Regions from separate parts of the Kitasatospora sp. NPDC058115 genome, predicted to be linked through region 1. Evidence: predicted binding sites of a transcription regulator. Region 1 holds the regulator's gene; each other region holds the start of a gene.
The links. The regulator HrcA, encoded in region 1, represses chaperone genes, less so after heat shock. The targets are predictions, from matches to a motif close to TTNGCACTCNGNNNNNCNGAGTGCNAA.
Positions count from the first base shown of each region.

Region 2: the regulator HrcA is predicted to act here: its motif matches at 4,443-4,469, upstream of ACFVVL_RS31710 (FmdB family zinc ribbon protein).
Region 3: the regulator HrcA is predicted to act here: its motif matches at 1,946-1,972, upstream of groES (co-chaperone GroES).
Region 4: the regulator HrcA is predicted to act here: its motif matches at 4,554-4,580, upstream of groL (chaperonin GroEL).

Region 1 is NZ_JBHVTL010000003.1:216,586-224,037, reverse strand. It holds gene hemW (radical SAM family heme chaperone HemW) at 1-912, shown strand, start outside; gene ACFVVL_RS04615 (Uma2 family endonuclease) at 954-1,511, shown strand; gene ACFVVL_RS04610 (DUF3097 domain-containing protein) at 1,502-2,335, opposite strand; gene ACFVVL_RS04605 (DUF2785 domain-containing protein) at 2,356-3,126, opposite strand; gene ACFVVL_RS04600 (hypothetical protein) at 3,209-3,796, opposite strand; gene htpX (zinc metalloprotease HtpX) at 3,861-4,781, opposite strand; gene hrcA (heat-inducible transcriptional repressor HrcA) at 5,058-6,092, shown strand; gene dnaJ (molecular chaperone DnaJ) at 6,164-7,309, shown strand; gene ACFVVL_RS04580 (16S rRNA (uracil(1498)-N(3))-methyltransferase) at 7,391-7,452, shown strand, end outside.
Region 2 is NZ_JBHVTL010000038.1:61,011-68,462, forward strand. It holds gene ACFVVL_RS31695 (penicillin acylase family protein) at 1-864, opposite strand, end outside; gene ACFVVL_RS31700 (potassium/proton antiporter) at 1,153-2,643, shown strand; gene ACFVVL_RS31705 (MFS transporter) at 3,066-4,319, shown strand; gene ACFVVL_RS31710 (FmdB family zinc ribbon protein) at 4,481-4,786, shown strand; gene mscL (large conductance mechanosensitive channel protein MscL) at 5,347-5,766, shown strand; gene ACFVVL_RS31720 (hypothetical protein) at 5,794-6,048, opposite strand; gene ACFVVL_RS31725 (sigma-70 family RNA polymerase sigma factor) at 6,201-7,172, opposite strand.
Region 3 is NZ_JBHVTL010000004.1:151,848-159,299, forward strand. It holds gene ACFVVL_RS05810 (polysaccharide deacetylase family protein) at 1-663, shown strand, start outside; gene ACFVVL_RS05815 (methyltransferase domain-containing protein) at 639-1,868, opposite strand; gene groES (co-chaperone GroES) at 2,114-2,419, shown strand; gene groL (chaperonin GroEL) at 2,535-4,163, shown strand; gene ACFVVL_RS05830 (LysR family transcriptional regulator) at 4,298-5,302, shown strand; gene ACFVVL_RS05835 (WhiB family transcriptional regulator) at 5,403-5,729, opposite strand; gene ACFVVL_RS05840 (response regulator transcription factor) at 6,301-6,912, shown strand; gene shbA (RNA polymerase sigma factor ShbA) at 7,230-7,452, shown strand, end outside.
Region 4 is NZ_JBHVTL010000007.1:186,007-193,458, reverse strand. It holds gene ACFVVL_RS10065 (trehalose-6-phosphate synthase) at 1-603, opposite strand, end outside; gene ACFVVL_RS10060 (glucosyl-3-phosphoglycerate synthase) at 666-1,706, opposite strand; SAM riboswitch class I at 1,868-1,999, shown strand; gene thrC (threonine synthase) at 2,016-3,296, shown strand; gene ACFVVL_RS10050 (MoaD/ThiS family protein) at 3,357-3,632, shown strand; gene ACFVVL_RS10045 (cold-shock protein) at 4,219-4,422, shown strand; gene groL (chaperonin GroEL) at 4,738-6,360, shown strand; gene ACFVVL_RS10035 (hypothetical protein) at 6,457-6,816, shown strand; gene ACFVVL_RS10030 (ABC transporter ATP-binding protein) at 6,972-7,452, shown strand, end outside.

The DNA of each region.
Region 1 (7,452 bases):
GACCTGGTGCGGATGCTCGCCGCGATCCGCGAGGAGTTCGGGCTCGCCGACGGCGCCGAGGTCACCACCGAGGCCAACCCGGAGTCGGTGGACCCGGCGTACCTGGCGGAGCTGCGCGAGGGCGGCTACAACCGGATCTCCTTCGGCATGCAGTCGGCCCGCCCGCACGTGCTGCGGCTGCTGGACCGCCACCACACCCCCGGCCGCCCCGAGGCGTGCGTCGCCGAGGCCCGCGCGGCCGGCTTCGAGCACGTCAACCTCGACCTCATCTACGGCACCCCCGGGGAGTCCGACGACGACTGGCGGGCCTCGCTGGACGCCGCGATCGGCGCCGGCCCCGACCACGTCTCCGCCTACTCGCTGATCGTCGAGGAGGGCACCCGGCTGGCCGCCCGGGTCAACCGCGGCGAGCTGCCGATGATCGACGACGACGTGCACGCCGACCGCTACCTGATCGCCGAGCAGGCGCTGGCCGCGGCCGGCTACTCCTGGTACGAGGTCTCCAACTGGTCCACCACCGACGAGGGCCGCTGCCGGCACAACGAGCTGTACTGGACCGGCGGCGACTGGTGGGGCGCCGGCCCCGGCGCGCACAGCCACGTCGGCGGCGTGCGCTGGTGGAACGCCAAGCACCCGGCCGCCTACGCCCGGGCCCTCGCCGAGGGGCGCACCCCCGCCCAGGGCCGCGAGCGCCTCACCGCCGAGGACCGCCGCGTCGAGCGGATCCTGCTGGAACTGCGCCTCGCCGAGGGCATCCCCCTGGACTTGCTCACCACCGCCGGCCGCGCCGCCGCCGCCCGCGCCCTCGTCGACGGCCTCCTCGCCCCCGCCCCCTACGACCGGGGCCGCGCCGCCCTCACCCTCCAGGGCCGCCTGCTGGCCGACGCGGTGGTGCGTGACCTGGTGGACTGAGCGTCGTTACCGTGGTGTCAGCCGTCGGAGGGAGCGCGCACATGACCGCCATCGATGACCGGATGACGGGGATCTTCGAGAACCTGGAGGTCCCCGAAGGCTTCAAGGCCGAGCTCATCAGGGGGGAAATCGTGATGACGGCGAGGCCGGACCTGGCCCACAGCCTCATCGTCGAGGCGATCGTCGACCAGGTCCCGCGCAGTCGCTGGCACCGGCTCCAGACGCAGGACGTCGCATTCCCCGCCGACGCCAGCGAGCCGCAGCCGGATCTGGTGGTGATCGAGCGGGGAGCCGTCGAGGGGCCCGGGCGGCTGGTGCCGGCGCCGGCCGTGACGCTGGTGGTCGAGGTCGTGTCGAAGACCAGCGTGCTGCGCGACTACCGGACCAAACGGGAGCTGTACGCCGAGGGCGCGGTTCCCGTCTACCTGATCGTCGATCCGATCAAGGGCCTCTGCGTGCTGCTGACCGAGCCGACCCCGGCGGGGGCCTCGGGGGCGCCGGACTACGCGGCCGAGCGGACCACCAAGTTCGGCGAGCCGGTGCCGTTGGACCTGCTGGGCGTCGTTCTCGACACCTCGGAGTTCCGGACCTACTCCTGACCCGGGAGGGTGACGAAGTCGATCAGCTCCTCGACACGGCCCAGCAGCTCGGGCTCCAGGTCCTTGTAGGAGTTCACCGTCGACAGGATGCGCTTCCACGCGGCGGGGGTGTCCTCGGGCCAGCGCAGGCGGCGGCAGGTGCCGAGCTTGAAGTCCTCGCCGCGGGGGACGTCGGGCCAGGCGGGGATGCCGACGGAGGAGGGCTTCACGGCCTGCCAGACGTCGATGTAGGGGTGGCCGACGACCAGCACGTGCGGGCCGGTGACCCGGGCGGCGATGCGGTGCTCCTTGGTGCCGGGGAGCAGGTGGTCGACCAGGACGCCGAGGCGCCGGCCCGGGCCGGGGGCGAAGTCGGCGACGATCGCGGGCAGGTCGTCGACGCCCTCCAGGTACTCGACGACCACGCCCTCGATCCGCAGGTCGTCGCCCCAGACCCGCTCCACCAGCTCGGCGTCGTGCCGGCCCTCGACGTAGATCCGCGACTCGCGGGCCACCCGGGCCCGGGCGCCGGGGACGGCGAGCGAACCGGAGGCGGTGCGGCCGGGCGTGCGGGCGGGGGCCGGGCCCGTGGGCCGGACCAGGGTGACCGGGCGGCCCTCCAGCAGGAAGCCGCGCGGCACCAGCGGGAAGACCCGGTGCTTGCCGAACCGGTCCTCCAGGGTGACGGTGAAGCCCTCGGCGGTCTTCTCGCAGCGCACCACCGCCCCACAGAAGCCGCTCGCCGCCTCCTCGACCACCAGGTCCCGCTCCGCGGGCACCTCCGGGGCGGGCGCCTGCTTCTTCCACGGCGGGGTCAGATCGGGTCCGTACTGGCGGCTGCGCATTCCACGGAGTCTACGAGGCGTCAGCCGAGGTAGTAGGACGTGTTGATCGCCAGGACCTCGGCGAGTCGCTCGCGCAGGGCGGCGGCATGGCGCAGCGCCAGCGGCTCGGCGCCCGGGGCCGGGCGCACCCCGCGGTCGGTGAGCAGGTACACCACCCGCAGCGTGCGCAGGGTGTTGGAGACGGTCGCGGGGACGACGCCGGGCTCGCGCCGGCCGGTCGCGGCGATCGGATCGAGCCAGGCCAGCGCCTGGCGCTCGGTCAGTTCCGGGCGGGTGAGGACCTGGCCGACCGCGCGGCCGAGGCGGTCGTCCTCCATCGCGTCCAGGACGTGGTCGGTGGGGGCGAGCAGCCGGGCCGAGGCCAGCTCCAGCAGTGGCGCCGGGTCGGCCACCAGCGGGCTGCGGCCGAGCGCGCCCAGCAGGTCGGCGCCGTGCGCGACGGCGTGCAGCCAGCCGAGTTCGGCGTCCCAGCCGCGCAGGTCGGTCTCGGTCACGTACCAGTGGGCGAAGGCGTCCAGCCAGGCGGGGCGGTGGGCGCCGGCGTCGACGAGTTCGGCGAGGACCAGCGGGGCGAAGGTGCGGGCCTGGATCTCGGGGTCGGACAGCCGCTCGGCCATCTCGTCGCCGAGGGCGAGGCGCCGCTCCGGGGTGAGCAGCGGCACCCAGCGGCACAGCTGCTCGTAGGCGTGGGTGTCGCGGGTCCCGGAGTCGCGGGAGCGCAGGGCGGCGCTCACGGCGGCGAGCAGGTCGGGGGTGGGTTCGGCGGTCTCGATCTCGGTCCAGTTGATCACGGCCGGACCCTAGGCGGCCCGGGCCGCCGCGGCCAGCGGTTTTCGCCGCCCCGGGGCGTCCTCGCCGCCCGGCGTGGCGTCCTCACAGCCCCGGCGCGCCCCAGACCGGGAACCAGCGGGTGAGGTCCTTCTCCAGCCGCAGGTCGTTGCCGAGCATCGCGTTGACCTCCAGCTCCAGCGGGCTGTCGCGCTTCTCCCCGCGGCCGGGCAGCGGCGCGAACGGGTAGAAGGTGCCGCGCTTGTACAGGTAGACCAGGGCCAGCGGCCGGCGGCCGGTGGCGTCGCGGAAGCCGACCAGCGAGCAGAGCAGCTGCGGCCCGAAGCCGTTCGCCTCCAGTTCGCTGTTGACCGCGTGCAGGTCGTTGACGAGCTCGGGCAGCTCCTCGGGGGCGTGCCGGGCGAGCAGCCAGGAGTAGCCGTAGTCGTCCCTGGACGCCTCGACGGGGACGCCGCCGCGCCCGGTGTCGGCGTCCAGCAGCGCCCGGACCTGGCGTTCGACCTCGTCGAAGGCCCCGCCCTCGACGGAGGCGAAGCAGACCGAGCCGAGCCCGGTGGGCCGCAGGCCCGCGCCGGCCTCCAGGGTCAGCGCGGCGGACGGCACCCCGAACAGCTGGTCGAGGTCGGGCTTGACGGGCTTGGTGCGGCCGAACAACGCGTCCAGGATTCCCACGGCGGTCCTTCCGGTAGCGGCGGGCGGGCGGGGGCGGGGCGGGGGCGGGGCAGGCGCGGGGGCGTCAGCGGCCGAGCCGCTCGGAGATCCTCGCGAGCTGGGCCAGCCGCTGCTCCAGGGTCGGGTGGGTGGAGAACAGCTGGGCGGCGGCCTCCCGGGCGCTCAGCGCGGGGGCGAAGTAGAAGGCGTTGTAGGGCTGCGCCTGGCGCAGGTCCTTGGTCGGGATGGCGGCGATCTGGCCGGTCACCTTGGTGAGCGCGGAGGCCAGTGCGCTGGGCCGGCCGGTGAGCTGGGCGGCGGCCCGGTCGGCGGCCAGCTCGCGGTAGCGGGAGAGCAGCCGGGTCAGCAGGAAGCTGATCGCGTAGACGGCGATCGACACCAGCGGGATGACCAGCGCGACGATCGCGGCGTTGGAGTCGTTGCTGTTGCGCCCGCCGCCCATGAAGCCGCCGTACACGGCGATCCTGGTCATCGCGCCGGCCAGCACCCCGAGGAAGCCGGCCACCGTCATCACGGCGACGTCCCGGTGGGCGACGTGCGACAGCTCGTGGGCGAGCACGCCCTCCAGTTCCTCCGGCTCCAGGCGGCGCAGCAGCCCGGTGGTGACGCAGACCACCGCCTTCTGCGGGTTGCGGCCGGTGGCGAAGGCGTTCGGCATGTCGTTGCGGGCGACGGCGACCCGGGGTTTGGGCATGTCGGCGAGCGCGCAGAGCCGGTCGACGGCGCCGTGCAGCTGCGGGTACTGCTCCGGGGTGACCGGGTGGGCGCCCATGGCCCGTTCGGTGATCTTGTCGCTGAACCAGAACTGGGCGACGAACAGGCCGCCCGAGATCAGGACGATGATCGGCCAGGCACCGCGCAGCAGGGCGATCAGCAGCCCGGTGAATCCGACGTACAGGAGCCCGATCAGGAACATCGTCCCCACCATCCGGCCGGTCAGGCCGCGGTCGGGGGCGAAACGGGTGTGCTGGCCCGAGGTCGACATCGCTGTTCCTCCGTTCGCCGTCCGCTTTCGATGCTGCCACCCGGGCGGGCCCGCGGCATCATCCGCGTGCCGCCGGACTGCGGGCAGGATCACCCCGGCCGGACCGTTCCTGCCGTCGGACCCGGGCCTTACACTGGCAGGTACGGTTCTGGCACTCGGATGGTCGGAGTGCCAAAGCCGGGGCCCTGCGGGGCCGGCCCGGACAGCTCGAATGCGGACACATGCCACAAGGGCGTGTCACAACGGACAACGCGTGAAGACGGAGGTGCGTGCCCCATGGCCGGTGAGGTCCGTCAGCTCGACGACCGCAAGCTCGCGGTGCTTCGCGCGATCGTCCAGGACTACGTGGGGACGGAGGAGCCGGTGGGCTCCAAGGCCCTGGTGGACCGCCACAACCTCGGGGTCTCCCCGGCCACCGTCCGCAACGACATGGCCGCGCTGGAGGAGGAGGGCTACATCCACCAGCCGCACACCAGCGCCGGGCGCATCCCCACCGACAAGGGCTACCGGCTGTTCGTCGACAAGCTGGCCGAGGTCAAGCCGATGAGCGCGCCCGAGCGGCGGGCGATCCGGCACTTCCTGGACGGCGCGGTGGACCTCGACGACGTGGTCGCCCGCACCGTGCGGCTGCTGGCCCAGCTGACCCGCCAGGTCGCGGTCGTGCAGTACCCCTCGCTGAGCCGCTCCACGGTGCGGCACATCGAGCTGGTCGCGCTGGCCCCGGCGAAGGTGATGCTGGTGCTGATCACCAACACCGGCCGGGTCGAGCAGCGGCTGGTGGACTGCCCCGGCACGGTCGGCGAGACCCTGCTGGCGGACCTGCGGGCCCGGGTCAACGCGCGGGCCGCCGGCCAGCGCCTGCCCGACGTCCCCGGGCTGCTGGAGGAACTGCCCGCACTGTTCGAGGCGGCCGACCGGCCGACCGTGACGACGGTGCTGGCGACGCTCTTCGAGACGCTCGCCGAGCAGAGCGAGGAGCGGATCATGCTGGCCGGCACGGCCAACCTGACCCGTTTCGGCCACGACTTCCCGCTGACCATCCAGCCGGTGCTGGAGGCACTGGAGGAGCAGGTCGTCCTGCTCCGCCTCCTGGGTGAGACCGCGGACGCCGGGATGACGGTCCGGATCGGCCGCGAGAACGCCTACGAGGGGCTGAATTCCACGTCGGTCGTCTCGGTCGGTTACGGTTCGGGCGACGAGAGCGTGGCCAAACTGGGTGTGATCGGTCCGACCCGGATGGACTATCCGGGCACAATGGGGGCGGTGCGAGCGGTGGCACGGTACGTCGGCCAGATCCTGGCCGAGTCGTAGGTACGGACCGTTAGAATTCTGACGGTCCGAAGTCGCAAGCACTCTTACAGGCGGAACAAGCGGAGCATTTGGTGGCCACGGACTACTACGCGGTACTCGGCGTCCGACGGGATGCGGGGCAGGACGAGATCAAGAAGGCGTTCCGGCGCCTGGCACGCGAACTGCACCCGGACGTCAACCCGGACCCGAAGACGCAGGAGCGGTTCAAGGAGATCAACGCCGCCTACGAGGTGCTCTCCGACCCGCAGAAGCGCCAGGTCTACGACCTCGGCGGCGACCCCCTCTCGCCCAACGGCGGGGGCGGCGGGGCGGGCGGCTTCGGCGCGGGCGCGGCCGGCTTCGGCTTCTCCGACATCATGGACGCCTTCTTCGGCGCCGCCTCCGGCCAGCGCGGCCCGCGCTCGCGGACCCGGCGCGGCCAGGACGCCATGATCCGCCTGGAGATCACCCTGGAGGAGGCCGCGTTCGGCACCACCAAGGAACTCCAGGTCGACACCGCCGTCACCTGCACCACCTGCAGCGGCGAGGGCGCCGCGCCCGGCACCTCCGCGCAGACCTGTGACATGTGCCGCGGCAAGGGCGAGGTCTCCCAGGTCACCCGGTCCTTCCTGGGCCAGGTCATGACCTCCCGCCCCTGCCCGCAGTGCCAGGGCTTCGGCACCGTCGTGCCGACCCCGTGCCCGGAGTGCGCCGGCGACGGCCGGGTCCGCGCCCGCCGCACCCTGACCGTGAAGATCCCCGCCGGTGTCGACAACGGCACCCGCATCCAGCTGGCCGGCGAGGGCGAGGTCGGCCCCGGCGGCGGCCCGGCCGGCGACCTGTACGTCGAGATCGCCGAGACCACCCACGCGGTGTTCCAGCGGCGCGGCGACGACCTGCACTGCACCGTCACCATCCCGATGACGGCGGCCGCGCTCGGCACCCAGGTGCCGCTGCAGACCCTGGACGGGGTGGAGGAGGTCGACATCCGGCCCGGCACCCAGTCCGGCCAGTCCATCCCGCTGCACGGCCGGGGCATCACCCACCTGCGCGGCGGCGGCCGGGGCGACCTGATAGTGCATGTCGAGGTGCAGACGCCCACCAAGCTCGACGCCGAGCAGGAGGACCTGCTGCGCCGCCTGGCGGTGCTGCGCGGCGAGGAACGGCCCTCCGGCCAGTTCGCGCCCGGGCAGCAGGGGCTGTTCTCCCGGCTGAAGGACGCCTTCAACGGCCGGTAGCCGTCCCGCGCGGGGGTGCCGAGGCTTCCTCGGCACCCCTTTCGCGTTCCCGTTCCCCTTCCCACCCCGGAGGTTCCCCGCATGACCGCGCCCGTGTTCGTCGCCGAGACCGAGCGGATCGCCGCCGTCGCGCCCGGCGCGCC
Region 2 (7,452 bases), on a different contig from region 1:
GTCGATCCGGTCGGTGACGTCCTTGAGCAGCGCCTTCGTGGCGGCCGAGCCCTGGGTGGTGCCCGGGGCGGTGCCGGAGCCGGCCGTGCCGGAACCGGCGGCCGGGGCGGAGCCGTCGGCGGGCTTGTACGTGCTGCCGTTGACGCTGCCGGTCTTCACGATCGTGCCGTTGCGGGCGTACGGGTACTCCGGGTACAGCTCCTCGATCTTCTCGGGGCTGAAGTCCTGGGCGAGCAGCGAGCGGTCGATCTCCTCCTGGAGGTTCCCGGAGAGGTCCCAGGCCATCGCCTTGAGCCAGGAGACCGAGTCGACCGGGGTCCACTGCTCGGGCTCGTAGTCGCCGTTGACGACACCGAGCAGGCTGTACTCCAGCGAGGCCGAGGAGCCGCCCGGGTGCTCGGCGAGCCAGGCGTTGACGCCGTCCGCGTACGCCTGGAGGTTCTTCTTGGTGTCGGGGGTCAGGACGGTGTCGAACTCGTCCTGGGCGGTCTTGCGCCAGCCCATGGTGCGGATCATGGAGTCGGTCTCGACCTGGCTGTCGCCGAACATCTCGGAGAGCCGGCCCGCGGTGATGTGCCGCCGGACGTCCATCTCCCAGAAGCGGTCCTGGGCCTGGACGTAGCCCTGGGCCCGGAAGAGGTCCTCGGAGGTGTCGGCGTAGAGCTGCGGGATGCCGTTGGCGTCGCGCTTGACGTCGACCGGCGCGCTCAGGCCCGCCAGCTTGATGCTGCCGTCGACCTCCGGGAAGGACGCCCGGACCGCGGCCACCCCCCGGTAGCCGCCGTAGCCGGCGCCGGCCACCAGCAGGACGACCAGCACGATCACGATCAGACGGGCGCGCCGGAACTTCTTGGAGCGGGGCATCTGGGTCCTTGCGGTCCTCACTGGGGGGCGGGCGGACATGTCAAGAGCACGTGGCCGTGACAGTGCACCACATTAGGCCGCCCCGGCTGGCGGCCGTGCACGGGGGACGCTCACGGTGGGATCGGGCAGACCGGGAGACGGGAGGTGAGGGAGTCGGTGAACGGTGAACTTAAAGATATGGCAAAATGTTAGACTGAGTAACGATCCGCAAGGGGAGTAATCGCCGCTTCCGGCCTCCGCCCCTGTCGGTACCCCGTCCGCCCGCTGCCACGCCCGAGGTGCCCCTGCGTGAATGTCGACCACCTGAACCAGCTGCTCCTCGAATTCTCCGTGATCCTGCTGGTCGCGGTGGTCGCCGTGCGGGTGTCCACGAAATCCGGCCTGCCCAGTCTGCTGATCTACCTCGGCATCGGCGTCGCGCTCGGCCAGAACGGCCTGGGCATCTCGTTCAACAACGCCGAGCTCACCCAGGTGCTCGGGTACGCGGCGCTGGTGGTGATCCTGGCCGAGGGCGGCCTCAAGACCAACTGGCGCGAAGCCAGACCGGTGATGCCGGCGGCCACCGTGCTCGCCACCGTCGGCGTCGGGATCAGCGTCGCCGTCACCGCGGCCGGCGCCCACTACCTGGTCGGCCTGGACTGGCGGACCTCCCTGCTGCTCGGCGCGATCGTCTCCTCCACCGACGCCGCCGCCGTCTTCTCCGTCCTGCGGACGGTGCCGCTGCCCCGCCGGCTGACCGGCCTGCTGGAGGCCGAGTCCGGCTTCAACGACGCGCCCGTGGTCATCCTGGTCGTCGCCTTCGCCACCGTCGGCGCGCACGACTCCTGGTACGTGCTGCTCGGCACGATCGTCGCCGAGCTGGCGGTCGGCCTGGCCATCGGCCTGGTGGTCGGCAAGCTCGGCGCGTTCGGCGTCAAGCACGTCGCGCTGCCGTCCTCCGGCCTCTACCCGATCGCCGTGATGGCGCTCACCGTGCTCGCCTACGCCGGCGGCGCGCTGCTGCACGGCTCCGGCTTCCTCGCCGTCTACGTCAGCGCGGTGGTCCTCGGCAACGCCAAGCTGCCGCACGGCCCCGCCGTGCGCGGCTTCGCCGACGGCCTGGCCTGGATCGGGCAGATCGGCATGTTCGTGCTGCTCGGCCTGCTCTGCACCCCCGAGTCGATGGGCTCGGCCGTGGTGCCCGCCCTGGTGATCGGCGCGGTGCTGGTCTTCCTCGCCCGGCCGCTCTCGGTGGTGCTGACCCTCACGCCGTTCAAGCTGCCGGCCCGCGAGCAGGCCCTGCTCAGCTGGGCCGGACTGCGCGGCGCGGTGCCGATCGTGCTGGCCACCATCCCGCTGGTCTCCGGCGCGCCGCTGGCGCAGGACGTCTTCAACATCGTCTTCATCCTGGTCGTGGTCTTCACCCTGCTCCAGGGCCCGACCCTGCCCTGGGTCGCCAAGGCCCTGCGGATCGGCGAGGGCTCGATGGGCCAGGACCTCGACATCGAGTCCGCGCCGCTGGAGAAGCTGCACGGGCACCTGCTGTCGGTCGCGCTGGCGCCCGGCTCGAAGATGTCCGGCGTGGAGGTCGGCGAGCTGCGGCTGCCGGCCGGCGCGGCGGTGACCCTGGTGGTGCGGGAGGGGAACAGCTTCGTGCCGGACCGGACCACCGTGCTGCGCGGCGGGGACGAGCTGCTGGTGGTGACCACGGACGAGGTCGGCGAGGCGGCCGAGCGGCGGCTGCGGGCCGTGGACAAGGGCGGCAAGCTGGCCGACTGGCTGAACGGGCGCGGCGGCTGAGGCCTCACCGGGTGTTCACCCCGGCGTCACGGGACACGTTTGGATCCGTCCTGTAGAGTCGGGGTGAGCGCGCTTCTACGCGCGTAAATTTCGCTTTTGGTGGAGACACCGAACCCCAGCATCTGCCTGAAGCAGAGTTGGCGCGACCGCTCGGCGGCCGCGGCCCGGCCCCGGCCCCCCGCCGGACCGGCCCGGTATCTACCCCGGTCGACGCGCGAGAGGACGACTCTCGGCGCCGTCGGGGCCACCCCATGCCCTGCCGCGCTACCAGGCAGCAGGAAGGACCGACCGTGACGGCCCGCCGAACGGTCGAGAGCGTCGAGGACGCCCGGGACACCGCGTCCCCGCAGAGCAGCCCGCGGAACAGCCCGGAGGCCGGCCCGGGGAGCGCCGCCGCGCCCGCCCGCGTCGGCTACGGCGCGCTGCTGCGCACCCCCGGCGCCTGGACGTTCCTCGTCCCCGCGCTCGTCGCGCGGCTGCCCTACGCGATGCTCGGCATGGGCATCCTGCTGCTCGTCAAGGACACCCACGGCTCCTACGGCACCGCCAGCACCGTCGCGGCGGTGGCCGCCGTCGCCCAGGCGCTGGTCGGCCCGCAGACCGGACGCCTCGCCGACCGCTACGGCCAGGCCCCGGTGCTCGTCCCGACCGTCGTGGTGCACGCGCTCTCGGTCGGCGCGCTGATCGCGCTCGCGCTCGGGCACGCGCCGGCCTGGAGCCTGTTCCTGGCCGCCGCCCCCGCCGGGGCGAGCGTCCCGCAGATCGGCGCCATGGTCCGGGCCCGCTGGATCTCCACCTTCTCCGCCGGGGGCGCGGCCGCCGCCCCCGAGGTGAGCACCGCCTTCGCCTTCGAGTCCGTGACGGACGAGTTCACCTTCGTGATCGGCCCGATCCTGGCCGCCGCCGTCGCCACCTCGGTCAGCCCCTCGGCCGGGCTGGCCGCCGAGGCCGCGCTGACCCTGGCCGGCGGCCTGGCCTTCGCCGCCCAGCGGCGCACCGCGCCCGCCCGGGTGGTGCGCGAGCCGGGCGTCCGGCAGGCCTCCGCGCTCGCCTCGCCCGGCGTCCGGCTGCTGGCCGGCGCCTTCCTCGGCGTGGGCACCGTCTTCGGCGGCATGCAGGTCTCGGTGAACGCCTTCGCCGACTCGGTCGGACAGCACGGCGCGGCCGGCACCGTCTACGGCGTCTTCGCCGGCGGCTCGATGGTCGCCGGTGTGCTGTACGGCGTGATCGCCTGGCGGCGCTCCGTCCAGCAGCGGATGATGCTCGGCTACGCCCTGCTGGTGCTGGGCTGCTCGACCCTGTGGGCGATGCCCAACCTCGTCGCGCTCGCGCTCGCCGGGCTGGTCTGCGGCCTGGCCATCGCGCCGACCCTGATCAGCGGCTACACCCTGGTCGAGACGCTGGTCGAGGACGGCGCCAAGACCGAGGCCTTCACCTGGCTGACCGGTGCCATCGGCCTGGGTCTGGCGACCGGCTCGACGGCCGCCGGGCAGCTGATCGACGCGCACGGTCCGTCGGTCGGGTTCCTGGTGCCGGTCGCCGGGGCCGGGCTGGGCCTGGTCGCGCTGGTGACGCTGCGGGGGCTGCTGGTCCCCCGCGCCGGGCGCGGCGCGGTGGTCGCGGCCGCCGCGGAGCGCGGTGCGCCGGGGCGGCTGGTGGGCGCGGCCGAGGGCTGAGGCGGCGGCCGGGGCGGGCACGGGGGCGGACCCGGGGCGGGCGCCGGGCGGACCCCGGGCCGGACTCATCTCACATTCGAGTCGCTGGACTGATCCACCGGAATGCCGCATCATTGACCATCGTTAGCACTCATCAGGCGAGAGTGCCAGGAGGAAGACAAGTGCCCACGTACCAGTACCAGTGCACCGAGTGCGGCAACGGCCTGGAGGCGGTGCAGAAGTTCACCGACGAGCCGCTGACCACGTGCCCCGACTGCCAGGGACGGCTCCGCAAGATCTTCTCGGCGGTGGGCGTGGTCTTCAAGGGCTCCGGCTTCTACCGGACCGACAGCCGCTCCTCCTCCAGCAGCTCGGTGGGCGGGGGTTCGTCCTCGTCCTCGTCGACGTCGGCCTCCTCGTCCTCGTCGTCGGGCTCGTCGTCGAGCTCCCCGGCCCCCGCCGCGAGCCCCGCTCCGGCGGCCGGCTGACCTTCGGCCGGGCACCGGCCACAGCGTTCCCGAACGGCCCGCCGTTTCCCGCTTCCGAGCGGGTGCGGCGGGCCGTTCGTCGTCTCCGGGGGCCTTCATTCACTCGTCGGGGTGACAGCCGTCATCCACAGCCCCGGGTTTTCCACAGGCGGGGAAAAGCGGCTACCGGCCCGGGCGCGGGCCGCCAGAGTGGCGGTCACCGGAACCCCGAAGCCGACCCTGGAGGTGCCCGTGCGCACCGGTTCGCCCGTCCTGTCCCCCCGTCCGCTGCCGGTCCCGCCGCTGCCCGCGCCGAGCGTCCCGCCCCGGCAGCCGGTGCCGCCGTTCCCTCCGATCGGCGGCCGGGCGGGCCCGCGCTGCCGGCTCCGGCGGGTGCTGCGCCACCGCGCCCCGGTCCCGCTGGTGCTGCTGTTCGCGGCGGCGGCCGCGCTCACCCTCGGCCCCGCCCGGACGGGCCCGCCGGCGCCGGGGGCGGCGCCGGCGGTGGGCCGAACGGGTTGTCCGTCGGAGGGGGCAGAAAATCACCCGTGACCGGCCGACGACTCCGTCGTTCACGCGGCATGAAAGGCTTCAAGGAATTCCTGCTGCGCGGAAACGTCGTCGAGCTGGCGGTCGCCGTGGTCATCGGCGCGGCCTTCACCAACATCGTCAACGCCTTCGTCAAGGGCGTGATCAACCCGATCGTCGGGGCGTTCGGAGCCAAGGACCTCGCGTCCTACAGCTCCTGCATCAAGGGCCCCTGCGAGGTGTCCGCCACCGGCGAGGTCACGACCGGCATCCTCATCCTCTGGGGCAACGTGCTGAGCGCGGCGCTCCAGTTCGTGATCACCGCGGCCGTCGTCTACTTCTGCCTGATCCTGCCGATGACCAGGTTCACCGCCCGGCGCAAGACGCTGGCCGAGGTCCAGGCGGAGGCCGAGGCCAAGGAGGTCCTGCTGCTCACCGAGATCCGCGACGCCCTGGTCACCCGGACCGGCTGAGGCCGGGCCGACCCGGCGGGCCGGCCGTCAGTCCCCGTGGTGCGGCGGGCGCTGGCTCAGGTACCAGTCCAGCCCCCGGCCACTGCTCTGCCCCGCCCCGGGCCGGTCGCCCCAGCCCGCGTCGGTGTCGTCCCGGGACTGCCGCTCCAGCGGGTCGCCGAAGACCAGCCGGGCCTTCGCCGCCGTCCGCGACCGGTCCGCCGCCGTCTCCCCGGCCGGTCCCCCGGCCTTCTCGCCGGCCGTCGTCCCGTCCGCCTTCTCGTCCGCCACCTTCTCCTCCACCGCTCTCGTCCTTCCCCCTGCCGACGTCCCCGCCCGCTGCCACCAGCCTAGAAGGCTCCCGGCACGACGGCGGGCCCGGTGCGGACCGCTCCGCACCGGGCCCGCAGGCCGCCGTCACCTCTCACGCCCGCGTCATGCCGGGCCGGGCTCCGTCAGGCCGCCTCGAAGCCCGCGTGGTCGGCGATCTTCTTCAGCTCCGCCAGCGCGTGCTTCTCGATCTGGCGGATCCGCTCACGGGTCAGCCCGTGCTGCTTGCCCACCTCGGTCAGGGTGCGCTCGCGGCCGTCCTCCATGCCGTACCGCGACCGGATGATCGAGGCCGTCCGGTCGTCCAGGCGCCCGATCAGGCCGTCCAGTTCCTCGCGGCGCAGCATGACCATCACGGCGTCCTCCGGGGACGTCGCCCCGGTGTCCTCGACCAGGTCGCCGAACTGGGTCTCGCCCTCGTCGTCGACCGACATGTTCAGGCTGACCGGGTCCCGCGCCCAGTCCAGCACGTCCTTGATCCGGGCCTCGGTGGTGTCCAGCTCGGCCGCGATCTCGGCGGGCTCGGCCTCCCGGCCCAGCTCCTTCGACTTCTCCCGCTGCACCCGGCGGATCCGGCCCAGCTCCTCGACCAGGTGGACGGGCAGCCGGATGGTGCGCGACTGGTCGGCGATCGACCGGGTGATCGCCTGGCGGATCCACCACGTCGCGTAGGTGGAGAACTTGAAGCCCTTGGCGTAGTCGAACTTCTCCACCGCGCGGACCAGGCCGGCGTTGCCCTCCTGGATGAGGTCGAGCAGCGGCAGGCCGCTGCGCGGGTAGCGGCGGGCGACGGCGACGACGAGGCGGAGGTTGGACCGGATGAAGACGTCCTTGGCGCGCTCGGCGTCCTCGGCTATCGCCTCCAGTTCCTCGCGCCGCACGCCCTTGGGGAGCTCGTCCTCCTCCAGCAGGTGCTGGGCGTAGACGCCGGCCTCGATCCGCAGCGAGAGCTCGACCTCCTCGGCGGCATCGAGCAGGGGCGTCCTGGCGATCTCGTCGAGGTACATGCCGACCAGGTCACGGTCGGCCTCAAGGTTGGTCGGGCGGGCCGCGCGAGTCCGGTCGGCCCTGTCGCGAACGACGGCACGGGTGGCCATGCTTGCTCCCTTTGCTGGTGTTGCCGCGGTCTGGCTGCCTGCCCGGAGAGGGCAAGAAGTGCGGGCCCCGCGGGGCTCACACGTAACGATCCAACGAACAGAATCCGGACAACATTCCCAAGTCGCTCAGATTCTTCCGGCGATGCAGTATCCTGCCCGATTCCGCCCGCGATCCGGACCCTGGGTGACCGGACCGCCACCCGGCGTGCTCCCCCGCCCCACCGCGCGCACGCCCCTCCCCTACCGCAACCCCTCGGACGCCGGGCGCGTTCCCCCGCGG
Region 3 (7,452 bases), on a different contig from region 1:
CCGGCGCCCCGGGCGCCCGCCGACAAGCCGGTGAAGCTCCAGCGGACCGGCCCGGTCCCGGTGTTCAGCGAGGTGCGGACCACCGACAAGGTCGTCTTCGTCACCATCGACGACGGCGCCGAGAAGGACCCGGCCTTCGTCGAGATGCTGACCGACCTCAAGGTGCCGGTCTCGATGTTCCTGACCCGCGACATCGTCAAGGACGACTACGGCTACTTCAAGCGGCTCCAGGCGCTCGGCAACCACGTCCACAACCACACCGTGGACCACGCCCAGCTGAGCAGGGCGGCGCCGGAGAAGCAGAAGTCCGAGATCTGCGACGCCCAGGCCGCGCTCACCCAGCAGTACGGCACCCCGCCGCTGCTGTTCCGCCCGCCGTACGGCGACGGCGCCAACACCCCGGCGGTCAACTCCGCGGTGCAGCAGTGCGGGCCGCGGGCGATCGTGCTGTGGCGCGAGTCGATGCAGATCCACGACATGCAGTACCAGGCGGCGGACAAGAAGCTGCGGCCCGGCGACATCGTGCTCGCGCACTTCCGCGGCCCGAAGGACCTCAAGGGCGAGACGATGACGCAGATGTTCGGCGAACTGCTGGCCCGGATCCAGGAGCAGGGCTTCACGGTGGCCCGGCTGGAGGACTACATCGAGGTGCCGGCCGCCTGAACGGCCGCGGCCGGGCCGGTCACCGGCCGGCCGAGCATCATCAGCGGCCCGTGGTCGGTGCGGCTGAGGATCACCGTCACGGTGTTCGGGCCGGCCGGCTTGAGCTGACGGCGCAGCTCCTCCGGGGTGATCGCCATCCCGCGCTTCTTGATCACCACCGTGCCGACGCCGCGCTCGCGCAGCAGCGCCTTCAGCTTCTTGATGTGGAACGGCAGCACGTCGGTCAGCTCGAAGCCGTGCGCGTAGGGGGTGTCGACCAGCTCGTCCGAGGTCACGTAGGCGATCTTGGGGTCGATCAGCCGCCCGTTCACCCGCTGCGCCACCTCGGCGACCAGGTGGGCGCGGATCACCGCGCCGTCCGGCTCGTAGAGGTAGCGGCCGACCGGGCCGGCCGGCGGGTCGGGCAGGTCCCCGCCGCCGAGGCTGGCCCGCTGCGGCAGCAGGGTGGCGCGGTGCGGGTGCTCCGCCCGGGTGCCGAACCAGAGCACCGCCTCCTTGACGTCGCCGTGGTCGGAGACCCACTCGGCCTCCGCGTCGGCCGGCACCGCCTCGTGCGGGATGCCGGGGGCCACCTTGAGCGCGCCGACCGGGGTGCGCCGGCCGGCCTCGATCGCCCAGGACAGCGGCGGCGCGTAGGCCTCGGGGTCGAAGACCCGGCCGCGCGAGGTGCGCCGGGCCGGGTCGGTGAAGACCGCGTCGAAGCCGGTGACGTCGACGTCGGCGACGTCCGCGCAGCGCACCTCGACCAGGTCGGCCAGGCCCAGGGCGGCCGCGTTGGCGGCGGTGGCGGCGCAGGCGGCCGGGTCCTTGTCGACGGCGAGCACCTCGACGCCGGCCCGGGCCAGCGCCAGCACGTCGCCGCCGATCCCGCAGCAGAGGTCGGCCAGCCGCTTCACGCCGAGGTCCGCGAACCGCCGTGCCCGCCACTCGGCGACCTCGCGCCGGGTGGACTGCTCGACGCCGTTGGGCGTGAAGTACATGAGGTCGGCGTCGGCGCCGAACTTGGCCCGGGCCCGCTGCCGCAGCCGGGCCTGCCCGAAGGCCGCCGACACCAGCTCGGCCGGGTGCTCCCTGCGCAGCCGGGTGGCCAGCGCCAGTTCCTCCCCGGGCGCGAAGTCGCGCAGTTCGGCGAGCAGGGCCTGGCCCCGGTCGGTCAGCAGGGGCCGCAGGTCGTCGTTCTCCACGGGCCCATTCTCACCGGTCACGGGAGGGCCGGCCGGACCGGCCGGCTCGCACACGCGTGCGGTCGCGCGTCCGCGGCGTGGGACCGACGGGCGCGTCGTTGGCACTCTGGTTGACTGAGTGCTAACCGCGGCCTATGGTCGTCACTAGCACTCCCCACCGGGGGAGTGCTAACGCGACAGTGCGTGTCTGACCCCCGCGACGGCAGATGCGCGAGCTCGCCCCTACCCGTTAGAAAGCCCCGTAATCTCCGAAGGGGAGCTCGGACGTGACCACCAGCAGCAAGGTTGCCATCAAGCCGCTCGAGGACCGCATCGTGGTCCAGCCGCTCGACGCCGAGACCACCACGGCCTCCGGCCTGGTTATCCCGGACACCGCCAAGGAGAAGCCCCAGGAGGGCGTCGTCCTGGCCGTCGGCCCGGGCCGCTTCGAGGACGGCCAGCGTCTGCCGCTCGACGTCGCCGTCGGTGACATCGTCCTGTACTCGAAGTACGGCGGCACCGAGGTGAAGTACCAGGGCGAGGAGTACCTGGTGCTCTCCGCCCGCGACGTTCTCGCCATCATCGAGAAGTAAAGCGTCCAGCCACGCCCCGGATCCGTGTCCCTAGCGACAGGGGACCGGGGCGTGGCTGTTGGTTCACGTAGTCGGCGGCCGCCGCGACGGCCGCACCCCCGAGGGAATAGGGAACATGGCGAAGATCCTGCAGTTCGACGAGGACGCCCGCCGCTCGCTGGAGCGCGGTGTCAACAAGCTGGCCGACACCGTCAAGGTGACCATCGGCCCCAAGGGCCGCAACGTCGTCATCGACAAGAAGTTCGGCGCCCCGACCATCACCAACGACGGCGTCACCATCGCCCGTGAGGTCGAGCTCGACGACCCGTACGAGAACCTTGGCGCGCAGCTCGTCAAGGAGGTCGCCACCAAGACCAACGACGTCGCGGGTGACGGCACCACCACCGCCACCGTGCTGGCCCAGGCCCTGGTCAACGAGGGTCTGCGCAACGTCGCCGCCGGCGCCGGCCCGGCCGCCCTGAAGAAGGGCATCGACAAGGCCGTCGCCGCCGTCTCCGAGCACCTGCTGTCGGTCGCCCGTGAGATCGAGGGCAAGGACGACGTCGCCGCCGTCGCCACCCTGTCCGCGCAGGACGCCCAGGTCGGCGAGCTGATCGCCGAGGCGATCGACAAGGTCGGCAAGGACGGTGTCATCACCGTCGAGGAGTCGAACACCTTCGGCGTGGAGCTGGACTTCACCGAGGGCATGCAGTTCGACAAGGGCTACCTGTCGCCGTACTTCGTCACCGACGCGGAGCGGCAGGAGGCGGTCCTGGAGGACCCGTACATCCTGATCAACCAGGGCAAGATCTCCTCCATCCAGGAGCTGCTGCCGCTGCTGGAGAAGATCCTGCAGGGCGGCTCCTCCCGCCCGCTGCTGATCATCGCCGAGGACGTCGACGGCGAGGCGCTGTCCACCCTCGTGGTGAACAAGATCCGCGGCACCTTCAACGCGGTGGCCGTCAAGGCCCCGGGCTTCGGCGACCGCCGCAAGGCGATCCTCGGCGACCTGGCCGTCCTGACCGGCGGCACCGTGATCTCCGAGGAGGTCGGCCTCAAGCTCGACCAGGCCGGTCTGGACGTGCTGGGCTCGGCCCGCCGCGTGACCGTCACCAAGGACGAGACGATCGTCGTCGACGGTGCCGGCGAGTCGGAGGCCGTGGCCGGCCGCGTCGCCCAGATCAAGGGCGAGATCGCCAACACCGACTCGGACTGGGACCGCGAGAAGCTGCAGGAGCGCCTGGCCAAGCTGGCCGGCGGCGTCTGCGTCATCCGCGTCGGTGCCGCCACCGAGGTGGAGCTCAAGGAGCGCAAGCACCGCCTGGAGGACGCCATCTCGGCGACCCGCGCCGCGGTCGAGGAGGGCATCGTCGCCGGTGGTGGCGCCTCCCTGGTCCACGCCGCCAAGGTGCTGAACGACGGCCTGGGCCTGTCCGGCGACGAGGCCACCGGTGTCGCGGTCGTCCGCAAGGCGCTGCACGAGCCGCTGCGCTGGATCGCCCAGAACGCCGGCCTGGAGGGCTACGTCATCACCTCCAAGGTCGCCGAGCTGGAGCAGGGCCAGGGCTACAACGCCGCCACCGGCGAGTACGGCGACCTGGTGAAGGCCGGCGTCATCGACCCGGTCAAGGTCACCCGCTCCGCCCTGGAGAACGCCGCCTCGATCGCCTCCCTGCTGCTCACCACCGAGACCCTCGTGGTGGAGAAGAAGGAAGAGGAGGCCGACAACGGCCACTCGCACGGCGGTCACGGCCACTCGCACTGAGGCCGCAGGCACTGATGACCGCAGGCCCGGTCCGCGCCCCGCGAGGGGTGGCGGGCCGGGCCTGCGGCGTGCTCCAGACTTCAACTATCAGTTGAATTTTGCATGCAGCAAAGAATCCCTTATATCTTGAAGGCATGATCGAGGCCCGCCACCTGCGCGTCCTGCGTGCCGTCGCCCGCACCGGCTCCTTCTCCGCGGCCGCCCGCGAGCTGGGCTGCACCCAGCCCGCCATCAGCCAGCAGATGAAGGCCCTGGAGAAGTCCGTGGACACCCCGCTGGTGGTCCGCTCGGGCCGCGGGATGCAGCTGAGCGAGGCCGGCCGGGTCCTGCTCAAGCATGCCACCGGGATCCTCGCCGGGCTCTCCGCCGCCGAGGAGGAGGTGGCGGCGATCGCCGGACTGCGGGCCGGACGGGTCCGGCTGGTGTCCTTCCCGACCGCCAGCTCGACCCTGGTGCCGCCGGCGGTCGCCCGGCTGCGGGACAGCCATCCGGGCGTGCGCGTGTCGCTGGTCGAGGCGGAGCCGCCGGAGTCGCTGGCGATGCTGCGCGGCGGCGAGTGCGAGATCGCGCTCGCCTTCCGCTACCCGCAGGCCCCCGGATCCGCCCTCGCGCCGGCGCCGGCGCCCGCGCACGGCACCCCCAGGGAGGCGCGCGCCGAGGCCAATCTGGAGGCCCAGCAGCTGAGCGCGGGGGCCGACTGGTCCGATCTGGTGGCCACCCCGCTGCTGGACGACCCGCTGGTCGGGCTGCTGCCCGTCGGGCACCGGCTGGCCGGGCGCGGCGGGCCGGTGGAGCTGGGCGAGCTGGCGGGGGAGCAGTGGATCGCGGGCTGCCCGCAGTGCCGCGGGCACCTGGTGGAGCTCTGTGCGGGTGCCGGCTTCGAGCCGCGGATCGACTTCGCGACGGACGACTACCCGGCGGTGGTCGGGCTGGTGGCCGCCGGGCTCGGGGTGGCGGTGCTGCCCGGGCTGGCGCTGGAGTCGGTGCGCCCGGACGGGGTGGTGCCGGTGGCGGTGCACGCCGTGTCGGGGGCGCCGGCGGTGCGGCAGGTGGTCGCGCTGACCCTGCCGGACCTCGCCGAGGTGCCGGCGGTGGCGCTGATGCTGGAGCGGCTGGCGGGGGCCGCGGCCGGGCGCTGACCGGCCGGCGCGGGCCGGTGGTGGCCCCGGGGTGGTGGCGGCCCCGGGCAGGCCTCATGCCGAGAAGAAACGTTTCTTCCCGGGAGGCGGAGTCGCCGTGCTACTGCTGGGCCGCGCCCGGTGCGGCGAGCGGCACCTCCACCAGGCGGTGACGCGAACGGCCCATCATCTCCTCGCGCTCGTCCTCGGTCAGGCCTCCCCAGACGCCGTACGGCTCACGGACCGCGAGCGCGTGGGCGGCGCACTCGGTGCGCACGGGGCAGCGCATGCAGACCTCCTTGGCGCTCGCCTCGCGCGAGCTGCGGGCCGCGCCGCGCTCGCCCTCGGGGTGGAAGAAGAGCGAGCTGTCCACGCCGCGGCAGGCCGCGGAGAGCTGCCAGTCCCAGAGGTCCGCGTTGGGGCCGGGGAGTCGGGAGAAATCTGCCATGGCTCATTCCCTTCAGAGGTCGTCGACCGCGGGCCGGTCGCCGGCGGGTTGCGTCGGCGGCGGCACGGCGGGGCGTCCGGCGCGGTGTGGACACCTGGAAATATGACTTACGGCAACTCCATGGACAAGTCACCCACAGAGTGGCACAACAGTCAATGACCATACAAAAGCTCTAAAAACGGGCAAAGTGGGCGTGGCGTCCCGGTCGGCGACCGCCGGGCGCGGATGGGGCAATCGGGTGGCCGACGGGCGCGCGCGGACCCGCGCGGGTGTGCGGGTTGTACGCCGACCGCGCGCGAGCTGCGCAAAAGTGCGGCGTGTGCACCGCGATGCGGCTGATCGGTAACGGGTCGGCCACGTACAGTGGTGGAGATGGCTCCGAAGGCCGTAACTCATTCGGGTGACGGTCGTTGGAAGTGCGGAGGCGGTTAGCGGACGCCGGACGTCGGGAACGATCGCGGGGAATCTCAGGCGATCAGCACGGAGTCTGACGCCGATCGGCCGTGTCGAAGAGGTTCGTACCAGCCAGGAGGCTCAACGTGACGCGGATCAGCTGCGGAGGACGACGGTCATGACTTCCGTTCTCGTTTGCGACGATTCCCCGCTCGCCCGCGAGGCGCTTCGCCGCGCGGTCGCGACCGTACCCGGTGTCGACCGGGTCACCACCGCGACGAACGGGGAGGAGGTCCTCCGCCGCTGGGTGGCCGACCGCTCCGATCTCGTCCTGATGGACGTCCGGATGCCCGGCCTCGGCGGGGTGGAGACGGTCCGGCGACTGCTCTCCGCCGACCCCGGCGCGCGGATCATCATGCTCACCGTCGCCGAGGACCTCGACGGCGTCGCCCTCGCGGTCGCCGCGGGCGCCCGCGGGTACCTGCACAAGGACGCCTCGCGCGCCGAACTGCGGGCCACCGTCACCCAGGCCCTCGCCGACCCGACCTGGCGGCTCGCCCCGCGCCGGCTGCGCAGCCCGGACATGGGCGCGGCGCCGACCCTGACGGCGCGTGAGATCCAGGTGCTCGAAGGCATGAGCCACGGCCGCAGCAACGCCGAGATCGGCCGTGAGCTGTTCCTCTCCGAGGACACCGTCAAGACCCACGCCCGACGGCTGTTCAAGAAGCTCGGTGCCTCGGACCGCGCGCACGCGGTGGCGCTGGGCTTCCGCTGGGGCCTGGTCCGCTGACCGCCGCCGGCGTCGCCGGTTCCGGCACGCTCCGCGCGATTGTCCGTGCCGGGGCGTGTGACGTTACGGTCCCGAGGTTGCACCATGGAGGAGTGGAGCACCTCGGGGACCAGCGGGCAGGAACTGCGGCGAACCACGCAGCCGCAGGAGACTCGGCGGACGGCGCCGCGGACGGGACCGCCCGGAGCGGCGGGGCGGGAGGCGGGACGGTGCAGGAGGGGCCGGTGGTGCGGACCGGTACGGCACCGCATAACGTTCCGGTGCACAACTCCGGACGCGGTGCCGCGTTTTCCCGCGCGACCAGGCACCATGGACCGATGCGTGACGACGTGACCGGGGCTCCCGGTGAGGCGGACCCGGTGGAGGCCGAGCCCTCCGCGCCCGGGCCCGGCCCGGCGTACGCGGAACCGGACGGCGGACCCGGCGCGCTCGCCGAACTGGTCGCGGCCGCCGTCCGCGGCGAGGGACCCGCGATCGACGCGCTGCTCGCCCACGTCCACCCGCTGGCCCTGCGGTACTGCCGCGGCCGGCTGGTCCGGC
Region 4 (7,452 bases), on a different contig from region 1:
CAGCCGCAGGTACTCCGGCGGTGCCCAGGGGGTGTGCGAGAAGTGGCCGATCCGCAGGTCGGGGCGGGCGGCGCGGAGCAGCGCCGGGACGAGCGAGAGGTGGTAGTCCTGCACCAGGACGGCGGCGCCGGGGGCCGCCTCGGCGGCGAGCGCCTCGGCGAAGGCGGTGTTGTAGTCGGTGTAGGCCTCCCACTCGGTGCGGAAGCCGGCGTCGAAGGCGGGGGCGGTCGGGGTGTTCCAGAGCAGGTGGTGGACGAACCAGAGGGTGGAGTTGGCGACGCCGTTGTAGGCGCGGGCGAAGGTCCGGGGGTCTATGTCGAGCATCCGCACGGCCTGTCCGCCGACGTCGTGGCCGGCCCGGTCGAGGCGGCCGTCCGGGGCCTCCCGGGCGGCCCGGCGGTCGGGGTCGGAGAGCGCGGCACAGACCCAGACGGCGTCCGGGTCGTCGATGGCGGAGAGCCCGGAGACCAGGCCTCCGCCGCCTCTGCGGAGGGTCAGCGTGCCGTCGTCCGCGGTGCCGAAGGACACCGGCCCCCGGTTGGACGCCACCAGGACGGGGGCGGCGCCGGTCGGATTCGAACGCTCGGTCGTGTCAGGGCCCATGGTTGGTTGGTTGCCGGGGGTCCGGGGTGGCAAACCCCCCTGGGCCTGACACGTGGGTCAGGTCACGACCCCCGGCTGACCCGGAAGCCGGGCTCCCGGCGGCGGGTGGCGTACTCGGGGACGGTGTGCATGGGCGGGCGTTCGACGGCGGTCACCGGGTGGGTGTGGGCGGTGAAGGCGCGGGTGCGCGGGTCGCGGGTGAACTGGGTGAGCCGGGGGTGCAGCAGGTCGGCGGAGGCCTTGAGCCGGTGGGCGCGGTCGAGCCGTTCCAGCGCGGTGCGGTAGATGGTGGCGGCCATCCGGCCGAGCGCCTGGCCGTCCTGGTGCCGGTGGTGGCGCACGCCGACGTCCACCTGGGCGAGCGCGTCCAGTCCGGCCGTCTCCAGGGCGTCCACCAGCAGGCCGAGCTCGACGCCGTAGCCGGTCGGGAAGGGCAGCCGTTCGAGCAGCGAGCGGCGGGCCGCGTACTCACCGCCGAGCGGCTGGACGAAACCGGCGAGTTCCGGCCAGTGCAGGTTGAGCAGCGGGCGGGCGACCAGTTCGGTGACCCGGCCGCCGCCGGCCGGCACCACCGCGCCGTCCGTCTCCAGCGGGCGGTCGTACATCGCCTTGACCAGCTGGATGTCCGGTTCGGTGAGCAGCGGGCCGATGATGCCGGAGACCAGGGCCGGGTCGAACTCGCGCAGGTCGGCGTCCACGAAGCAGACGATCTCGCCGCGGGTGACCAGCAGCGAACGCCAGAGCACCTCGCCCTTGCCGGGGGCGGCGGGCAGCCGGGGCAGGATCGCGTCGCGGTGCACGACGGTCGCGCCGGCCCGCGCGGCGACCTCGGCGGTGGCGTCGGCGGAGCCGGAGTCGACCACCACCAGCTCGTCGACCAGCGGCAGCCGCTCCATCAGCTCGCGGCGGATGATCCGGACGATCTCGCCGACGGTGGCCTCCTCGTCCAGGGCGGGCAGCACGACGCTGACCGTGCCGGCCGGGCCGAGCGCGCGCTTGGCCGCCGGCAGCGTGTGCACCGGGCGGTCGGCCGCGCTCCACGAGCGCCGGCGCAGCCAGGACGCCGTCTCGGGGAGGAGCTCGGGGGTCGGTTCGGGGGGCACGGTGCTCTCCTCGGCGGGCTCGGGGACGGGGCCTGGTGGGACGGGGCATCTCGCGTGGCGGACGGTGCCGTTCGGGGTTGACGCCTTCGGATACAGTCTTCGTACAGCGGTCGGACCTTCGCACGCCGGGGTCACCGCTGAGCAGGACCACAACTTCACAGAGCTCATCCAGAGGGACTGAGGGAACGGCCCGTTGACGTCCCGGCAACCTTCTCGCACGGCTGGCGTACGGCCCCGGCGGGACAGGTGCCAATTCCGGCCCGGGCGCGACCGCGTCACGGGGAAGATGAGGAGAGAGGCCTCCGCCACATGTCCATCGACACCGCCGCACCCGTCACGGTCGACCTCGGCCCCGCCGCCCAGCTGTCCTGTCGCGAGTGCGGAACCCGCTTCCCGCTCGGCCCCAGCTTCGCCTGCCTGGAGTGCTTCGGCCCGCTGGAGATCGCCTACGACTTCGGCAGCGAGGGCGCCGAGGAGCTGCGCAAGCGCATCGAGGCCGGTCCCGCGTCCATCTGGCGCTACGCGCCGCTGCTGCCGGTGCCCGCCGACGTCGCGAGCAAGCCGAACCTGAACCCGGGCTGGACCCCGCTGGTGAAGGCCGACAACCTGGGCCGCGAGCTGGGCTTCACCGCGCAGCTGCACGTCAAGGACGACTCCGGCAACCCGACCCACTCCTTCAAGGACCGCGTGGTGGCCTGCGCCATCGAGGCGGCCCGCGCGTTCGGCTACACCACGCTGTCCTGCTCCTCGACCGGCAACCTGGCCGGCGCGGTGGGCGCGGCGGCGGCCCGGGCGGGCTTCCGGTCCTGCGTGTTCATCCCGCACGACCTGGAGCAGGGCAAGGTCGTGATGGCCGGGGTGTACGGCGGCGAGCTGGTCGGCATCGAGGGCAACTACGACGACGTGAACCGGTTCTGCTCGGAGCTGATCGGCGACCCGGCCGGCGAGGGCTGGGGCTTCGTCAACGTCAACCTGCGGCCGTACTACGGCGAGGGCTCCAAGACGCTCGCCTACGAGATCTGCGAGCAGCTGGGCTGGCGGCTGCCGGAGCAGATCGTGATCCCGATCGCCTCGGGCTCACAGCTCACCAAGATCGACAAGGGTCTGCAGGAGCTGATCAAGCTCGGCCTGGTCGAGGACCGGCCGTACCGCATCTTCGGCGCCCAGGCGGCGGGCTGCTCGCCGGTCTCGGCCGCGTTCAAGGCCGGCCACGACGTGATCCGGCCGGTCAAGCCGGACACCATCGCCAAGTCGCTCGCGATCGGCAACCCGGCCGACGGCCCGTACGTGCTGGACATCGCCCGGCGCACCGGCGGCGCGGTCGAGGACGTGACGGACGAGGAGGTCGTGGCCGCGATCCGGCTGCTGGCCCGCACCGAGGGCATCTTCGCGGAGACCGCGGGCGGCGTGACGGTCGGCGTGCTGAAGAAGCTGGTCGAGACCGGCCGGCTGGACCCGTCGAAGGAGACCGTCGCGATCAACACCGGCGACGGCCTGAAGACCCTCGACGCCGTCTCGGAGGCCGGGATGACCGCCGTCATCCGGCCGACCCTGGAGTCCTTCCGGGGCGCCGGCCTGGCGTCCGCCTGATCCCTCCACGCTCCACCCGCCCCCCCGCGCCGCCCCCGCGCCCGCACCGAGGAGACCCCCATGAGCGCCAACGTCCGCATCCCGACCATCCTGCGCACCTACACCGGCGGCGCCAGCGAGGTGCCCGCCGAGGGCACCACCCTGGGCGAGGTCATCGCCGACCTGGAGAAGAACCACGCCGGGATCGCCGCCCGCATCCTGGACGACACCGGCAAGCTGCGCCGCTTCGTCAACGTCTACGTGAACGACGACGACGTGCGCTTCGCCGAGGGCCTGGCGACGGAGATCAAGGACGGCGCCAACATCTCGATCATTCCGGCGGTCGCCGGCGGCTGAGCCCCGCCGCGCCCGTTCCCGCCGGGCGGATGTGCCGTTGACCGGCCGTCCGCGACACGGAATTCCGTGCCGCGGACGGCCGCGCGTATTTTGGCGGGAATATTTTCGGTCCCGGTCGGAGTAAAGTGTCGCTCGACCGGGAACAGGGGCCGCCCTCCTCCCCTTGTCCGGGAACGAATCCACCGCACCGCCACCGCCGTCGCCGGCCGCCCCTCGGGACGGGGCCGGGCGTGGGGCCCCGGGAAACATGTCAGGCCGGTGTCAGAATTCTGACAGGGATTTTGGGTAATACGTCCGCTATGTCCGGTGGGAATTGCGGCTTTCCTGTGGATTGCGCCCGTCCTGTCCGCTGCGGCTCCGGGTGAATTCCCCGACATTGGCCCTGTTGCAGAGGGCGTCGATCCGGATACATTCAGCCGCGGTCGACGCAATCGCCCGTTCGCCGGATGCCGTTCGGCGGACCCGGGAGGATTGCGGCATGCACGGCCGCGCCCAGGGGGGGTTCCCCGGGCCGGCCTCCAACCAGACCCGCGTCCGCAGACCTGCGGGGGCGTGAAGGGCCAGCACAGCACTAGGGGAGTTCGGAATGGCTCAGGGCACCGTCAAGTGGTTCAACGCGGAGAAGGGCTACGGCTTCATCGCGGTCGACGGTGGTGCGGACGTCTTCGTCCACTACAGCGCGATCCAGATGGACGGCTACCGCACCCTTGAGGAGGGCCAGCGGGTCGAGTTCGAGATCTCTCAGGGGCAGAAGGGCCCGCAGGCGGACATGGTCCGCGCGGCGGTCTGACCTTTCCGACACCCAGGAGTTCGGCTCGGCCCATCGGCTGGTGCGCCTCTTGCTTCACGGCGGGCCCGTGCGACACACGTCGCACGGGCCCGCCGTTCATGCTGCCGCGGCTCGCGCGGTTGCCCGCGGGGCTTGCACTCGCCCACCCAGAGTGCTAATCATTGGCGTTAGCACTCTGAGCTTGAGAGTGACAAGCGGACCGGGTCGGTGAGGCCCCCGGGAGCGGTAGGGGAATGGACCCCCGCACACCAGGGCCGTCCGTCGCGGGCACCCCTTGGTCCGAGCAGTCGACCGTGTCCCGGAGGACCACTTCAGATGGCCAAGATCATCGCCTTTGATGAGGAAGCTCGCCGCGGCCTTGAGCGTGGCATGAACCAGCTCGCCGACGCAGTGAAGGTCACGCTCGGCCCCAAGGGTCGCAACGTCGTGCTGGAGAAGAAGTGGGGCGCCCCCACCATCACCAACGACGGTGTCTCCATCGCCAAGGAGATCGAGCTCGAGGACCCGTACGAGAAGATCGGTGCGGAGCTCGTCAAGGAGGTCGCCAAGAAGACCGACGACGTCGCGGGTGACGGCACCACCACCGCCACCGTGCTGGCCCAGGCGCTCGTCCGAGAGGGTCTGCGCAACGTCGCCGCCGGCGCCAACCCGATGGCCCTGAAGCGTGGCATCGAGAAGGCCGTCACCGCCGTCTCCGACCAGCTCCTGGCCCAGGCCAAGGACGTGGAGACCAAGGAGCAGATCGCCTCCACCGCCTCCATCTCCGCCGCCGACACCCAGATCGGCGAGCTGATCGCCGAGGCCATGGACAAGGTCGGCAAGGAAGGCGTCATCACCGTCGAGGAGAGCAACACCTTCGGTCTGGAGCTTGAGCTCACCGAGGGCATGCGCTTCGACAAGGGCTACATCTCGGCCTACTTCGCCACCGACCTGGAGCGTATGGAGACCTCGTTCGAGGACCCGTACATCCTGATCGCCAACTCCAAGATCGGCTCGGTCAAGGACCTGCTGCCGCTGCTGGAGAAGGTCATGCAGAGCGGCAAGCCGCTCGTCATCATCGCCGAGGACGTCGAGGGCGAGGCCCTGTCGACCCTGGTCGTGAACAAGATCCGCGGCACCTTCAAGTCCGTCGCCGTCAAGGCCCCGGGCTTCGGCGACCGCCGCAAGGCCATGCTCCAGGACATCGCCATCCTCACCGGTGGCACCGTGATCTCCGAGGAGGTCGGCCTGAAGCTGGAGAACGCCGGCGTCGACCTGCTGGGCACCGCCCGCAAGGTGGTCATCACCAAGGACGAGACCACCATCGTCGACGGTGGCGGCGACAGCGAGCAGGTCGCGGGCCGCGTGAACCAGATCCGCGCCGAGATCGAGAACAGCGACTCGGACTACGACCGCGAGAAGCTCCAGGAGCGCCTCGCCAAGCTGGCCGGCGGCGTGGCCGTCATCAAGGCCGGCGCGGCCACCGAGGTGGAGCTCAAGGAGCGCAAGCACCGCATCGAGGACGCCGTCCGCAACGCGAAGGCCGCCGTCGAGGAGGGCATCGTCGCCGGTGGTGGCGTCGCCCTGCTGCAGGCCGGTGTCGCCTTCGAGAAGCTGGAGCTGGACGGCGACGAGGCCACCGGTGCCAACATCGTCAAGGTCGCGCTGGAGGCCCCGATCAAGCAGATCGCGACCAACGCCGGCCTTGAGGGCGGCGTCGTGGTGGAGAAGGTGCGCAACCTCCCCGCCGGTCACGGCCTGAACGCCGCCACCAACGAGTACGTCGACCTGGTCGCCGAGGGCATCATCGACCCGGCCAAGGTCACCCGCTCCGCGCTGCAGAACGCCGCCTCCATCGCGGCGCTGTTCCTCACCACCGAGGCCGTCATCGCCGACAAGCCGGAGAAGGCCGCCGCGGCCGCCGGCGGCGGCATGCCGGGCGGTGACATGGACTTCTGATCCGCTGGTCGGATCGGCTGTTCTCGCTCGCACGGGCGGTTCCCTCCGGGGAGCCGCCCGTGCGGCGTTCCCGGAGCTTCTTGGGAGACTGGACGGATGGCTACGACAGACGACATCGAGACGGCGCTGCACTCCGCGCGGGCGCTGATCCTGGCCGACCTGACCGCGCGGGACGCCGCCGACGCCGCCGTGGTGTCGCTGGTGGAGCAGGCCGTGACGCACCGGCGCTGGTGGCTGGAGCAGTGGCCGGACGGCGCCGCGTTCGTGCTGGGCCTGGTGGCCCAGGACGTCCAGGACGCGCTGCTGGAGAGCCACGGGCGCTGGCCGCTGTGCGAGGACTGCGCGGCGGACGGGGATCCGCACGCGCTGGGCGTGGAGCCCGAGCTGGGGCCGGACCCGCACTGGGTGTGCGGCAAGCGCGGCGTCGTGGTCGCCGCGGTGGGGGCGCTCACCTGACCTCCCCTCTCCTCCGGACGCCGGCTCCGACCGTCGTCGTGCCCCTGGGCACGGCGGCGGTTTTTTCACGGCTTGCGGAACCGATGGACGGCATATGTAGTCTACCGACTTATACAGTCCGTCTGAGCCTTCACGGCCAAGCGAGGGGGAGACCCATGTCCCAGTCAGATCCGACCCGGCCCGTCCTGGAGCTGCGGGCGGTCACCCGGGTGCACGGCGCGGGCGCGGCCGAGGTGCAGGCGCTGCGCGGCGTCGACCTGGCCGTCCGCCCCGGCGAGTTCGTCGCCGTCATGGGGCCCTCCGGCTCCGGGAAGTCCACCCTGCTCACGCTGGCCGGCGGCCTGGACCGGCCCAGCCGCGGACAGGTGCTGGTCGAGGGCGTCGAACTCGGCGCGCTGAGCCGCACCGGCCTGGCCGCCGTGCGGCGCCGCTCGGTCGGCTACGTCTTCCAGGACTACAACCTCGTCCCCGCGCTGACCGCCGCCGAGAACATCGCGCTGCCCCGGGAGCTGGACGGCGTCTCCGGGCGGACCGCCCGCCGCGAGGCCCGGGCCGCGCTGGACGAGCTGGGCATCGGCGAGCTGGCCGACCGCTTCCCCGAGCAGCTGTCCGGCGGCCAGCAGCAGCGGGTCGCGA